2 regions of the Streptomyces sp. NPDC043176 genome follow, and region 2 is predicted to be linked to the other one. Evidence: riboswitches for the same ligand, from Rfam matches in the RefSeq annotation. Region 2 holds a riboswitch; the other holds the start of a gene.
What was found. A riboswitch is a leader RNA that binds a small molecule or an ion and turns the genes downstream of it on or off. The one in region 2 is predicted to bind glycine.

Region 1: another riboswitch for glycine. It lies ahead of gcvP (aminomethyl-transferring glycine dehydrogenase); the one in region 2 lies ahead of gcvT (glycine cleavage system aminomethyltransferase GcvT).

What each region holds. Positions count from the first base shown of each region.
Region 1 is NZ_JBWKCA010000047.1:7,390-14,015, forward strand. It holds gene gcvP (aminomethyl-transferring glycine dehydrogenase) at 1-2,265, opposite strand, end outside; glycine riboswitch at 2,445-2,544, opposite strand; gene AC067A_RS36940 (PRC-barrel domain-containing protein) at 2,658-3,032, shown strand; gene AC067A_RS36945 (DNA polymerase IV) at 3,145-4,512, opposite strand; gene AC067A_RS36950 (MerR family transcriptional regulator) at 4,665-5,282, opposite strand; gene AC067A_RS36955 (bifunctional nuclease family protein) at 5,475-5,948, opposite strand; gene ftsR (transcriptional regulator FtsR) at 6,002-6,626, opposite strand, start outside.
Region 2 is NZ_JBWKCA010000001.1:576,810-583,435, forward strand. It holds gene AC067A_RS02535 (L-serine ammonia-lyase) at 1-502, opposite strand, end outside; gene glyA (serine hydroxymethyltransferase) at 664-1,932, opposite strand; gene gcvH (glycine cleavage system protein GcvH) at 1,957-2,334, opposite strand; gene gcvT (glycine cleavage system aminomethyltransferase GcvT) at 2,412-3,527, opposite strand; glycine riboswitch at 3,588-3,699, opposite strand; glycine riboswitch at 3,701-3,800, opposite strand; gene AC067A_RS02555 (AAA family ATPase) at 3,961-4,623, shown strand; gene AC067A_RS02560 (enhanced serine sensitivity protein SseB) at 4,926-5,666, shown strand; gene AC067A_RS02565 (enhanced serine sensitivity protein SseB C-terminal domain-containing protein) at 5,770-6,561, shown strand.

The sequences.
Region 1 (6,626 bases), on a different contig from region 2:
GGCCGAGATCGGGCCGACGCCGGTCTCCGGGCCCGCGGTGGGCTGGAGCGGGTGGTTCGGCAGGTACGGGGCGAGGTGGGCGCGGACGCCGACCGGGCCGACGCCGGGGCCGCCGCCGCCGTGCGGGATGCAGAAGGTCTTGTGCAGGTTCAGGTGCGAGACGTCGCCGCCGAACTTGCCCGGCTTGGCCAGACCGACCAGCGCGTTGAGGTTGGCGCCGTCGACGTACACCTGGCCGCCGGCCTCGTGGACCTCGGCGCAGATGTCGGCGACGTGCTCCTCGAACACACCGTGGGTCGACGGGTAGGTGATCATCAGCACGGACAGCTCGTCGCGGTACTGGGCGATCTTGGCGCGCAGGTCCTCGACGTCGACCTCGCCGTCGTCGGCGGTCCTGACGACGACGACCTTCATGCCGGCCATCACCGCGGAGGCGGCGTTGGTGCCGTGCGCGGAGGACGGGATGAGGCAGACCGTGCGCTGGAGGTCGCCGTTGGCGCGGTGGTAGGCGCGGACCGCGAGGAGGCCGGCCAGCTCGCCCTGCGAACCGGCGTTGGGCTGGATCGACACCTTGTCGTAGCCGGTGACCTCGGCGAGGCGCTCCTCCAGCTCGGTGATGAGCGTGAGGTAGCCCTGCGCCTGCTCGACCGGGGCGAAGGGGTGCATCTGGCCGAACTCGGGCCAGGTCACCGGCTCCATCTCGGTGGTCGCGTTCAGCTTCATCGTGCAGGAGCCGAGCGGGATCATGCCGCGGTCCAGCGCGTAGTCGCGGTCCGCGAGCTTGCGCAGGTAGCGCAGCATCGAGGTCTCGGAGCGGTGCGCGTGGAAGACCGGGTGGGTCAGGTACGCGTCGGAGCGCAGCAGCCCGGCGGGCAGCGTGTCCTCGGTGACGGCGTCGAGGGCCTCGATGTCGGCGGCGACGCCGAAGGCGCCCCAGACGGCGGCGAGCTGCTCGCGCCCGGTGGTCTCGTCGCACGAGACCGACACGAGGTCGGCGTCGACGCGGTGGAGGTTCACGCCGGCCTCGCGGGCGGCGGCCACGACCTCGTCGGCCTTGCCCGGGACGCGGGCGGTGACGGTGTCGAAGAAGGCGCCCTGGGTGAGCTCCACGCCCCCGGCGGTCAGGCCGGCGGCCAGGATGGCGGCGTAGCGGTGCGTGCGCTGCGCGATCTGCTTCAGGCCGTCCGGACCGTGGTAGACGGCGTACATGCCGGCCATGACGGCGAGCAGCACCTGAGCGGTACAGATGTTGCTGGTGGCCTTCTCGCGGCGGATGTGCTGCTCGCGGGTCTGCAGGGCCAGGCGGTAGGCGCGGTTGCCGTCGGCGTCGACGGAGACGCCCACGAGGCGGCCGGGCAGGGAACGGGCGTGCTTGTCCTGGACGGCCATGTAGCCGGCGTGCGGACCGCCGAAGCCCATCGGCACGCCGAAGCGCTGCGTCGTTCCGACGGCGATGTCCGCGCCCAGCTCGCCGGGCGAGGTGAGCAGCGTGAGGGCGAGCAGGTCGGCGGCGACGGTGACGATCGCGCCGAGCTCGTGGGCGGCGTCGACCAGCGGCTTGATGTCGCGGACGGCACCGGAGGCACCCGGGTACTGCAGGAGCACGCCGAAGACACCGCGCTCGGCGACCTCGGCGGGGATGCCCTCGCTCAGGTCGGCGACGACGACCTCGACACCGGTCGGCTCGGCTCGGGTCTCGATGACGGCGATCGTCTGCGGCAGGGCGTCGGCGTCGACGAGGAAGACGCCGTTCTTGACCTTGCCGACACGGCGGGACAGCGCCATGGCCTCGGCGGCGGCGGTGCCCTCGTCGAGGAGGGAGGCGCCGGAGGTGGGCAGACCGGTCAGGTCAGCGACCATCGTCTGGAAGTTCAGGAGGGCCTCGAGGCGACCCTGGGAGATCTCCGGCTGGTACGGGGTGTACGCCGTGTACCAGGCCGGGTTCTCCATCACGTTCCGCAGGATGACCGGCGGGGTGAAGGTGCCGTAGTAGCCGAGGCCGATCATGGGGGCCAGGACCTGGTTGCGGTCGGCGAGCGTGCGCAGCTCGGCGAGGACCTCGGCCTCGGTGCGGGCGGCGGGCAGGCCCAGCGCCTCGGCGTTCTTGATCACGTCCGGCACCGCGGCGGCGGTGAGTTCGTCGAGCGAGCCGTAACCGACCTGGGCGAGCATCTTGGCCCGCGCCTCGGCGTCGGGTCCGATGTGCCGCTGCTCGAACGGGATGCCCTGTTCGAGCTCGGAGAGCGGAGTGCGGTTGGCGGTCATTACGGAGGCCTCCTGGTCGTCACGACCTGCGAGGGGCACCACGGCGCGGGTACCCGGACGGCCTCCCCCTCTGTCATCTCAACCTGAGAGTTTCACCGGCACGCCTCACGGCACACCGGCTTTCACCGTCGGTGAGAGCGCGTGCCGTCGTCGGACACCGCTCTGCTTTCCAGAGTGACCTCGTCCGCGCGGTACAGGGGCCTGAGAGATTCCGGGGAGGATTTGCTCCTTCGGCGCCCACCGGAAGGTTTCTCCGGGGGACTCTCCCGCACAGGGTCGACAGCCACAGCCAGCCTACCAGCGCGGTTGTCTCTCCCTTCGCTCAAGTGGCCGACATCCCAGTTGTGCACTTTCGTAGGGGTGTAGAGCAGTTGCGACCAGTTGGAGGGACCGTGCAGACCGACATCGATCCGCGCAGCCTGATCGGCCGCAAGGCGTTCGACCGGAACGGCCGCAAGATCGGCACCGTGGACGAGGTGTACCTCGACGACGCGACCGGCATCCCGGAATGGGCCGCCGTCCGCACCGGCCTGTTCAGCCGGGACGCCTTCGTCCCCCTGGAACCGAGCGATCTCCTCGCCGACGGCCTCCACATCCCCTACGAGCGGGCCCTCATCAAGGACGCCCCGGACTTCGGCGTCGGCCGCCACCTCTCCCCGGAGCAGGAACTCCAGCTTTACCGCCACTACAGCCTCACCCTGCCCCCGCCGCCCTCCGACTACCCCGACACCGACTTCGGCCGCCTCGCCGGCCAGGACGGCACCTGACCCGCCGGAAGCCCTCCCGACCAGGCCGGGCTCACCCCACCCGGCCTCATCGACCGGACGTCTTCAAAGGGCCCGCGTCCTCGCGGGCCCTTTCCGTGCCGCTCGTCGCCGCTCATCCCACCAGCGGCAGCGGCTCCCCCTCCACCAGGTCGGGGTCGTCCACGGCGAACGTCCGGACCCTTCCCGGCGCCGCTGACCCCGGTTCCTCGAACCGGACGGTGACCCGCCCGACGCCGCTCCCCTGCACCCACCCCGCCCCGTACACCGCGTGCCGCACGTCCCTCCCGGGCGCCCAGTGCCGCTCCACGGGCCCGGACGGCTCTTCGGTCCCCTCTGTGACCGCCGGGAGCGCGGAGGGCACAGAGGAGGCCTCAGTGGCCGGAGAGACGGCCGTGGCGCTCTCCCCCGCACCCGCCTGAGCGAACAGGTCCTCCTGCGTGTAGTCCGCGAGCCCGCTCACCCCCACCCCGAGGAGCCGTACGCCCCCGGTGGTGTCCACGGCCTCCAGGAGCCGTCCCACGGCCTCCCGCACGACGCCGGGGTCGTCGGTGGGCCCCCGCAGCGTCTCGGACCGGGTCAGGGTCGAGAAGTCGTACCGCCGCACCTTCAGGACGATCGTCCGTCCGGAGTGCCCCGAGGCCCGCAAACGCCCCACACACCGGTCGGCCAGCCGCTCCACCTCGACCCTGATCCGCACCCGGTCGTGCAGGTCCACGTCGAACGTGTCCTCGACCGAGACCGACTTGGCGTCCCGCTCGGCGACCACCGGCCGGTCGTCGTACCCCTGGGCCATCCGGTACAGCGAGGCCCCGTGGGCCCGGCCCAGAAGCCGCACGAGCTCGTCCTCGCCCGCCTCGGCGAGGTCGGACACGGTGGTCATGCCGGCCCGCCTCAGGTGCTCCCCCGTCGCGGGCCCCACCCCGGGCAGGATCCGCACGGACCTCGGCCCCAGCAGCTCCCGCTCGGTGCCGGGCTCGATGAGGACCAGCCCGTTCGGCTTGGCCTCCTCGGAGGCGATCTTCGCGATCATCTTCGACCCCGCGAGACCCACCGACCCCGTCAGGCCCGTCGTCGCCAGGATGTCGATCCGCAGCCGCTCCCCCGCGGTCCGCGCGCTCGCACTGTCGTGGGCGACCCCTCCGGCCTCGAGATCGACGAACGCCTCGTCCAGGCTGAGCGGCTCCACGAGCGGCGAGAGCCGCCCCAGCAGCTCCATCACCTGTTCGCTGATCGACCGGTAGAAGGCGAAGCGGGGCACGAGGTAGGCGGCGTTCGGCGCCAGCCGCCGCGCCTGCCCCATGGGCATCGCCGAGTGCACGCCGAACCGCCGCGCCTCGTAGGAGGCGGTCGCGACGACACCCCGCGGCCCGAGCCCGCCGACCACCACGGGCTTCCCGCGCAGGCTGGGCTTGGCCGCCTGCTCGGCGGCGGCGAAGAACGCATCCATGTCGAGATGCAGGATCGTCGGCGCGGCTCTCACGGTTCCGATGCTGCCTTACGCCACTGACAACGGCCCCGGGCGAAAGCCGCGGGGCCACGAAAATCACGGTCGGGAGCCCCGGCGCGGCCCCGACACCCGGCCGGAGGGGCTCCGGCCGACCCCGCGGGGACGTACCGGAACCCGCCCTCCGCTCAGACGGCCTTGTCCCGCCGCCGCCTCGCCAGCTCGTCGCCCGGGTTGTGCCCGACGAGCGTCTCGCCCGTGTCGACACGCTCCCCGTGCAGCTGCGACAGCGCCGCCTCGACGTCCCGCCACACGACCCCGACGGCGATCCCGAAGACGCCCTGCCCACCCTGGAGCAGGTCGACGACCTCGTCGGGCGACGAGCACTCGTAGACCGTGGCCCCGTCGCTCATGAGCGTCATCCGCTCCAGATCGCGAAAGCCCCTGGCCCGCAGGTGCTGCACCGCGGCCCGGATGTTCTGCAGGGCGACCCCGGTGTCGAGGAAACGCTTGACGATCTTCAGCACGACGACATCGCGGAAGCTGTACAGCCGCTGGGTTCCCGACCCGTACGCGGGCCGCACACTCGGCTCCACGAGCCCCGTGCGCGCCCAGTAGTCCAGCTGGCGATAGGTGATACCCGCGGCCGCGCAGGCCGTCGGTCCGCGGTAGCCGACCGCCTCGTCCGCCGCGCCGGCACTCGCGTCCGTCCCGAAGTCGCCCACACTGCCGTGAAGCGGATACGGACCGCTCTCCCCGGACACGCGTCCGAGCGAGCTACCCGCCGTACCGTCCGCGCTGCTCATCACGCCGACCCTCCGTCCTTGACCTGCCCACACGAAGGTAGGCAGTCACCAGGGGTGCGTCAACGATCGCCACACTCGGCACGCCGAGTGATAATCACCCTGAGAGTGGTTTCCCGTGTCTCTCCCCGGGGAAAGGCTACTCGAATGCGCTGACGGCACCCCGCGAACGGCGTCCGGACGCGGCCTCGCGCCTCACTGGCTGTTGGTCCCGAAGTCCTCCGGTGAGATCTGGTCGAGGAACTCGCGGAACTTCTCCACCTCGTCCTCCTGCTCATCCGGAATCGCGATGCCCGCGTCGTCCAGCACACCGTCACTGCCGAAGATCGGCGTCCCGGTACGCAGGGCCAGGGCTATCGCGTCGGACGGCCGCGCGCTCACCTCGACGCCGCTGGCGAAGACCAGCTCGGCGTAGAAGACCCCGTCACGCAGATCCGTGATGCGGACTTCGGTGAGCTCCTGTCCCACGGCCTCCAGCACGTCCTTGAACAGGTCGTGCGTCAGCGGTCGCGGCGGCGCCATCCCTTGCTGGGCGAAGGCGATCGCGGTCGCCTCCCCCGGTCCGATCCAGATGGGGAGATACCGATCGCCTCCCACTTCACGCAGGAGCACGATCGGCTGGTTGGAGGGCATTTCCACCCGGACACCCACAACGTCGAGCTCGTTCACACAGCAACCCTAGGACGTGCCCGACCGGTTTGGATAGTCGGGCCCTCTCCGGCTCACTGCAGCCGGATGCCCAGAGCCGTCTGGACCAGCGCCGCGTGCAGCCGCACCGACTGCGCCGCGAGCTCCTGCGCGGTGGCCTCCGCATGGGCCCTGGTCTGCGGATTCCGGTGCCGGCGCAGCGGTGCGACCACCTGCTCGATCAGCCCGGCCTCCCGGTCCGCGGCCGCCTTCACGGCCCGCAGGTGCCGGGGCTCCAGACCGAATCTCCCCAGATCCGCTACGAGTCTGGCGACCGTCACGCTCTCGGCGTCGTAGCCCCCGCCGTCCGCCTCGGCGATCAGACCGTACGACTCCCACTCGACGAGCTCGGTCTCGGTCACCTCGGCCGCGGCGATCAGCTCGGCCCGCCCGATCCGCACCGCGGTCTGCGGCTCCGTGTCCTGCTCCCAGGCACCTTCCAGCAGATCCCGCCGGCGCCCGGGCGCAGGAAGGCTGATCTGCTCCCCTCGGGCGAGGGCGTCGAGGTGCTCACGGATGACCTTCAGCGGGAGGTAGTGGTCCCGCTGCATCCGCAGGATCTGAGCGAGCCGCTCCACGTCCTGCGGGCTGAACTTCCGGTACCCGGAGGCCGTCCGCCGGGGCTCGACCAGCCCCTCGGCCTCCAGGAACCGGATCTTG
Region 2 (6,626 bases):
CGGGGACGATCGGGTTCTCGCCCTTGACGGCGTCCTCGTCGACGACGAAGCCGCCGCCGACGGAGTAGTACGTCTTCTCCAGGACGAGGCCGCCCTCGGCGTCGTACGCGAAGACGGTCATGCCGTTGGCGTGGTACGGGAGCGCCTTGCGGCGGTGCAGGATCAGGTCGGCGTCGAAGTCGAAGGGGATCTCGTGGGCGCCGAGCAGGTTGATCCGGCCGCTCGCCTTGATCCGCTCGAACTCGTCGTCGGCGGTCTCGACGTTCACCGTGCGCGGCGAGCTGCCCTCCAGCCCCAGCAGGACCGCCTTCGGGGTGCCGTGGCCGTGGCCGGTCGCGCCGAGCGAGCCGTACAGCTCCGCTCGTATGCGCGCCGTGTGGGCGAGCAGGCCCTCGTTCTTCAGCCGGCGGGCGAACATCCTGGCAGCCCTCATGGGGCCCACCGTGTGGGAGCTCGACGGACCGATGCCGATCGAGAACAGGTCGAAGACCGAGATGGCCACGGGAGGACTCCTTGTGGGGGCTAGACGCCGTTGTCTGCCGGGGTGGAGCAGAAAAGCGCGAAGAAGGGCTGAGCATGGGCCGGGGCACCGCGCTCACTGTCCAGTGTGCGCGGTGCCCCGGAGCCATCGTACGAACGAAACCGGAACTAAATCGTACGAAATTACTTCAGGCCGGGGTACAGCGGGTGCTTGTCGGCCAGCGCGGTCACCCGGGCCTTGAGGGCCGCGGCCTTGTCGGCGTCGAAGCCCGGCTTCAGGGTCTCCGCGATGACGTCGGCGACCTCGGCGAAGTCGTCCGCCTGGAAGCCGCGGGTCGCGAGCGCCGGCGTACCGATGCGCAGACCCGAGGTGACCATCGGCGGGCGCGGGTCGTTCGGAACGGCGTTCCGGTTGACCGTGATGCCGACCTCGTGGAGACGGTCCTCGGCCTGCTGGCCGTCGAGCTCGGAGTCACGCAGGTCCACCAGGACCAGGTGCACGTCCGTGCCGCCGGACAGGACCGAGACGCCGTGGGCGGTGACGTCGTCCTGGACCAGGCGCTCGGCGAGGGCGCGGGCGCCGTCCAGGGTGCGCTGCTGGCGCTCCTTGAACTCCTCCGAGGCCGCGACCTTGAAGGAGACGGCCTTGGCCGCGATCACGTGCTCCAGCGGGCCCCCCTGGAAACCGGGGAAGACCGAGGAGTTCAGCTTCTTCGCGAACTCCTTCTTCGCCAGGATGATGCCGCCGCGGGGGCCGCCGAGCGTCTTGTGCGTGGTGGAGGTCACCACGTCCGCGTACTCGACCGGGTTCGGGTGCAGACCGGCGGCGACCAGGCCCGCGAAGTGGGCCATGTCGACCCACAGGTAGGCCTCGACCTCGTCGGCGATCCGGCGGAACTCCGCGAAGTCCAGCTGGCGCGGGTAGGCGGACCAGCCCGCGATGATGACCTTCGGGCGGTGCTCCTTGGCGAGGCGCTCGACCTCGGCCATGTCGACCAGGCCGGCCTCGTCCACGTGGTACGCGACCACGTTGAACTGCTTGCCCGAGAAGTTCAGGCGCATGCCGTGGGTCAGGTGACCGCCGTGCGCCAGGTCCAGACCCAGGATCGTGTCGCCCGGCTGGGCGATCGCGAAGAGGGCGGCCTGGTTCGCGGAGGCGCCGGAGTGCGGCTGGACGTTGGCGTACTCGGCGCCGAACAGGTCCTTGAGCCGGTCGATCGCGATCTGCTCGGCCACGTCGACGTGCTCGCAGCCGCCGTAGTAGCGGCGGCCCGGGTAGCCCTCGGCGTACTTGTTGGTGAGGACGGAGCCCTGGGCCTCCATGACCGCGACCGGAGCGAAGTTCTCCGACGCGATCATCTCGAGGGTGGACTGCTGACGGCGGAGCTCGGCGTCGACGGCGGCGGCGACGTCGGGGTCGAGCTCGTGGAGGGGAGTGTTCAGAAGCGACATGAATCGATCCCTAGGGGGTCTCGGTTAGCCGGCGGTGAAGGCGGTGTACTCGTCGGCGGAGAGCAGGTCCTTCGGCTCGTCCGCGAGGCGCACCTTGAACAGCCAGCCGCCCTCGAACGGGGCGGAGTTCACCAGCGACGGGTCGTCGACGACGTCCTGGTTCGCCTCGACGACCTCGCCGGTCACCGGCGAGTACAGCTCGCTGACGGACTTGGTCGACTCCAGCTCGCCACATTCCTCGCCCGCGGTCACGGTGCTGCCGACCTCGGGGAGCTGGACGTACACGATGTCGCCGAGCGCGTTCGCAGCGTGCTCGGTGATGCCGACGGTCGCGACGCCGTCAACGGCGTCCGTCAGCCACTCGTGCTCCTTGCTGTAGCGAAGCTGCTGGGGGTTGCTCATGGCCTGATTCTCCTGGATCGGGGGAGTACTGATGTACGTGGGTCTTGCGGGGTGAGACGCCGGGTGAGACGAATGCGTCACTTCTGGCGCTTGTAGAACGGCAGCGCCACGACCTCGTAGGGCTCGTGGGTGCCGCGGATGTCCACACCTACACCCGCGGTGCCGGGCGCGGCGTGCGCCGCGTCGACGTACGCGATGGCGATCGGCTTGCCGAGGGTCGGGGACGGCGCGCCCGAGGTGATCTCACCGACGACCTCACCGCCGGCGACGACCTGGAAGCCGGCGCGCGGGACGCGGCGGCCCTCGGCGACCAGACCGACGAGCTTGCGCGGCGGGGCGGTCTCGGCGCGCTCGGCGGCGGCCTCCAGCGCCTTGCGGCCGACGAAGTCGCCGGGCTTCTCGAACTTCACGACCCGGCCGAGGCCCGCGTCGAAGGGGGTGAGGGCGGTGGTCAGCTCGTGGCCGTACAGCGGCATGCCCGCCTCCAGGCGGAGCGTGTCACGGCAGGACAGGCCGCAGGGGACCAGGCCGACGCCCGCGCCCGCCTCGGTCAGCGTCGTCCAGACGCCCTCCGCGTGCTCCGGCTTCAGGAACAGCTCGAAGCCGTCCTCGCCGGTGTAGCCGGTACGGGCGATCAGCGCGGGCACCCCCGCGACCGTGCCCGGCAGGCCGGCGTAGTACTTCAGGCCGTCCAGGTCGGCGTCGGTGATCGACTTCAGGATGCCGGGGGACTCCGGGCCCTGGACCGCGATCAGGGCGTACGCGTCGCGGTCGTCGCGGACCTCGGCGTCGAAGCCCTCCGAGCGGGCCACGAGCGCGTCCAGGACGATCTGCGCGTTGGAGGCGTTGGCGACGACCATGTACTCCGTCTCGCCCAGGCGGTAGACGATCAGGTCGTCGAGGATGCCGCCGTCCTCCTGGCAGATCATCGTGTAGCGCGCGCGGCCGTTGCCCACCGTGGAGATGTTGCCGACCAGGGCGTAGTCCAGCAGGTCGACGGCCTGCGGGCCGGTGACCGTGATCTCGCCCATGTGGGAGAGGTCGAAGAGGCCGGCCCTGGTGCGGACGGCGTTGTGCTCGTCGCGCTCGCTGGTGTACCGCAGCGGCATGTCCCAGCCCGCGAAGTCGGTCATGGTCGCGCCCAGCGAACGATGCAGGGCATCGAGGGCGGTCAGACGGGGGGCAGTGCTCATGGGGTGGCTCCCGGGTCCCAAGGGCGTGATCGGTGACGAAACACATGACGGGCGAGGACGTCCTCCCCATCTGTCATGGAACCTGAGAGGTTCACCGAGAGCATCTCGTCACCGAGAGATCGGCTTGCACCTTGGGTGGGGACACAGCAGGGTGTCCCGCTTTTCAGATCTGCCTCATCCGCGCGGTACGGGGCCTGAGAGATTCAAGGGAGGGTCTTGCTCCTTCGGCGTCCGGACGCGTTCGGCTGTCCGGAACTCTCCCGCGCGGATTCGAGCGGCCGGTATGCGATTGTGTGGCGACTGTGCGCGCCTGGCGGGCACATCATTGCACGCGGTGTCGGCGGGGCAAATCGCTTGTGTCTCATTACCGTTTCTTTACACTTTGTGGGCAAGGGTCTCCTCAGGTCTCCTGAGACCCGACAGGGGGAGCGCGATGAGGACCGAGCACACCGGGGCGTACGCGACGAGCACCGGCATACCGGCCCAGCGGGCCCGCGCGAGGACGCGCGGCCGGGGCCGGCTGCTGCGGGACCTCCGCGAGCGCGGCGGCCGCGGTCCGCGCGCCCTCGTCTTCGCCGCCGGCGACCTCGTGGTCGTCTCCGGGCTGCCCGGCAGCGGCAAGTCCACCCTCATGAAGCGCGCCGCCGACGGCCACGGCATCGACTCCCAGGACGCCCGCGAGCGCTGGGAGCTCCGCATGCCCCGCCTCCTGCCGTACGCCGTCTACCGCCCCCTCGTGCGCCTCGCGCACTACGCCGGGCTCCGCCGCGCCCTGCGCTCCGGCGCGAGCGTGATCGTCCACGACTGCGGCACCCAGTCCTGGGTGCGCGGCTGGCTCGCCCGCGAGGCCCGCCGCCGGGGCCGCGCCCTGCACCTGCTGCTCCTCGACGTCACCCCGGACACCGCCAGGGCCGGCCAGGACGCCCGCGGCCGCGGCGTCTCCGCCTACGCCTTCGCCCGCCACCGGCGGGCCGTCGGCCGGCTGCTGCGGGCCGCCGAGTCCGGCAGCCTCCCGCCCGGCTGCGCCTCCGCCACCCTCCTCGACCGCGCCGCCACCGACACCCTCCGCCGCATCTCCTTCCGCGACACCGCCTGACGGCCCCGGGAGCCGCCGCCAGGGCCCGGGCGGGGGTGTCGTGGGGTCCTGCGCGGGGGTGCGCAAGCGTGCAGTGGGAGCCCGCGCGGGCGTGCCGTGGGATCCCGCGCGGGCGTGCCGTGGGGTTCAGGGCGAGGGTGCGCGGGGTGTCGTGGGGTCCCCGCGCGGGGGTGCACGGGGTGTCGTGGGGTTCCGGCGCCGGGCCCGTACCCTTCCCTTTTGGCCACGGCGGCGCCGGGGCGGCGTTAGGGTGCTGCCGGGCGGCCGGTACGGCAGGCCGTGCGAGAAGGGGAAACGCGACCGTGGACGTGACGTGGCCGGGCAACGAGCTCGAAGAGGTCCTTGCCGCCTCACTCGGCAACCCCGCGGCGGGCGGCCGGCTCGTCGAGGTGCTGGGCCGCAGCCGGTTCTGGGTGCCCCTGCCGAACGGCGGCGGCCCCGACAGCCCCGACCTGGACCTCCCCACCATGGAGATCGACGGCGCGGCCTACGTCCCCGTCTTCAGCTCCGAGCAGCAGCTCCTCGCCTGTGTCGGCGACCACATGTCCTTCGCCGTCGCCCCCGCCCGTGACTTCGCCCGCGGCCTCCCCCCGCAGCTCGGCATCGCCGTGAACCCCGGCGGCACCGCCGGAGTCCCGCTGCCGCCGCCGGCCGTCGCCGAACTCTGCCGCGTCGGCCGGACCCCGCTCGACGGGCCCGCCACCGGCGGCCGCGTCCGGCTGTTCGAGCCCGACTGGCAGGACGACCCCGTCGACTTCCTCGCCGCCGCCTCCGCCGAGTTCGAGGCCACCGGCATCGTCACCACCGCCCGCCGTGCGCTCGCCAGCGTCGAGGGCACGGAACCGGCCCTCTTCATCGGCGTCCAGCTCACCCAATGGGAGGGCGCCGACCGGAACGCGCCCCTGGACGCCCTCGGCCGCGCCCTCGGCCGGGTCGAGGTCGCCTGGCCCGTCAACCTGATCCTGCTCGACATGGCGCAGGACCCGGTCGGCGACTGGATGCTGGAGCGGGTGCGCCCGTTCTACCAGCGCGCCGCCGTGTGAGCGACCCGCTGTTTAAGCTGAACTGACCGGTGAGCCGATCCGAATCGGCAGCGGCACCGAAGCCGCGCGGACATGGTGGACGGAAGAGGGGCGGGGACCCATGGTGAGCGCGTCAGGCACCGCTGCGGCCGGCGAGGTCGAGCGCATGCTGCGCGAGGTGGCACCCGGACGCTACGACGCGTACGAGCAGCTGCTGCACGCCCTCGCCGACGGCGAACTCCGGATGCTGCTCTGGCACGGCTCGCCCGGCTCGCCCGACGCCCAGTACGGGAACATGGAGGTCGACGGCTTCGGCTACGCGCCCTGCGTCACCTCCCCCCAGGAACTCGCAGCCTCCGGCTGGAACCGCGCCCACGAGCTCGTCACCGGCCGTGAGATCGCCCGCGCCCTCTACCCCGACCGCTGGGGCGTCTGGCTGAATCCGCACGCCCCGGGCGGCGGTGTCGGCATCCCCTGGGCCGACCTCCGCCGCATCGCCACCGGTCTCGACCGGATGCCCGCGGGACCGCTGCGCCTCTCCGAGCCCTCCCTGGAGATCCCGCAGTTCTACGCCCTGCTCACGCAGAACGCGCACCGCACCCCGGCCGTCCGCGCGCTGCGCCGCGGCTGGGTGCAGCCCGCGCTGGGCTCCCCGTACCTCGCCATCGGCCTCGACCTGTACGACACCTCCCCGGCGGCCGTCGACACGGTCCGGACGATGATGCGCCAGACGATCGGCTCCGTGCCCGACGGGCTGCCCGTCTCCACGGTCGCCCTCTCCGACGCGTACGACCCGGTGGCCCTCTGGCTGCGCGCGAACGCGCGTCCGTTCTACGACCGCGAGGCGCACGCGGGCCGCGGTTCCGCACCCGCCCCGGGGTACGGATACCCGCCGCCGATGCCGTCCGGATACTGAGACGCCACGCTTCTCTCCCTACGCCCCACAGGCCCCACGGGGCCTCGGCGGAGCCCTTCGTTCGC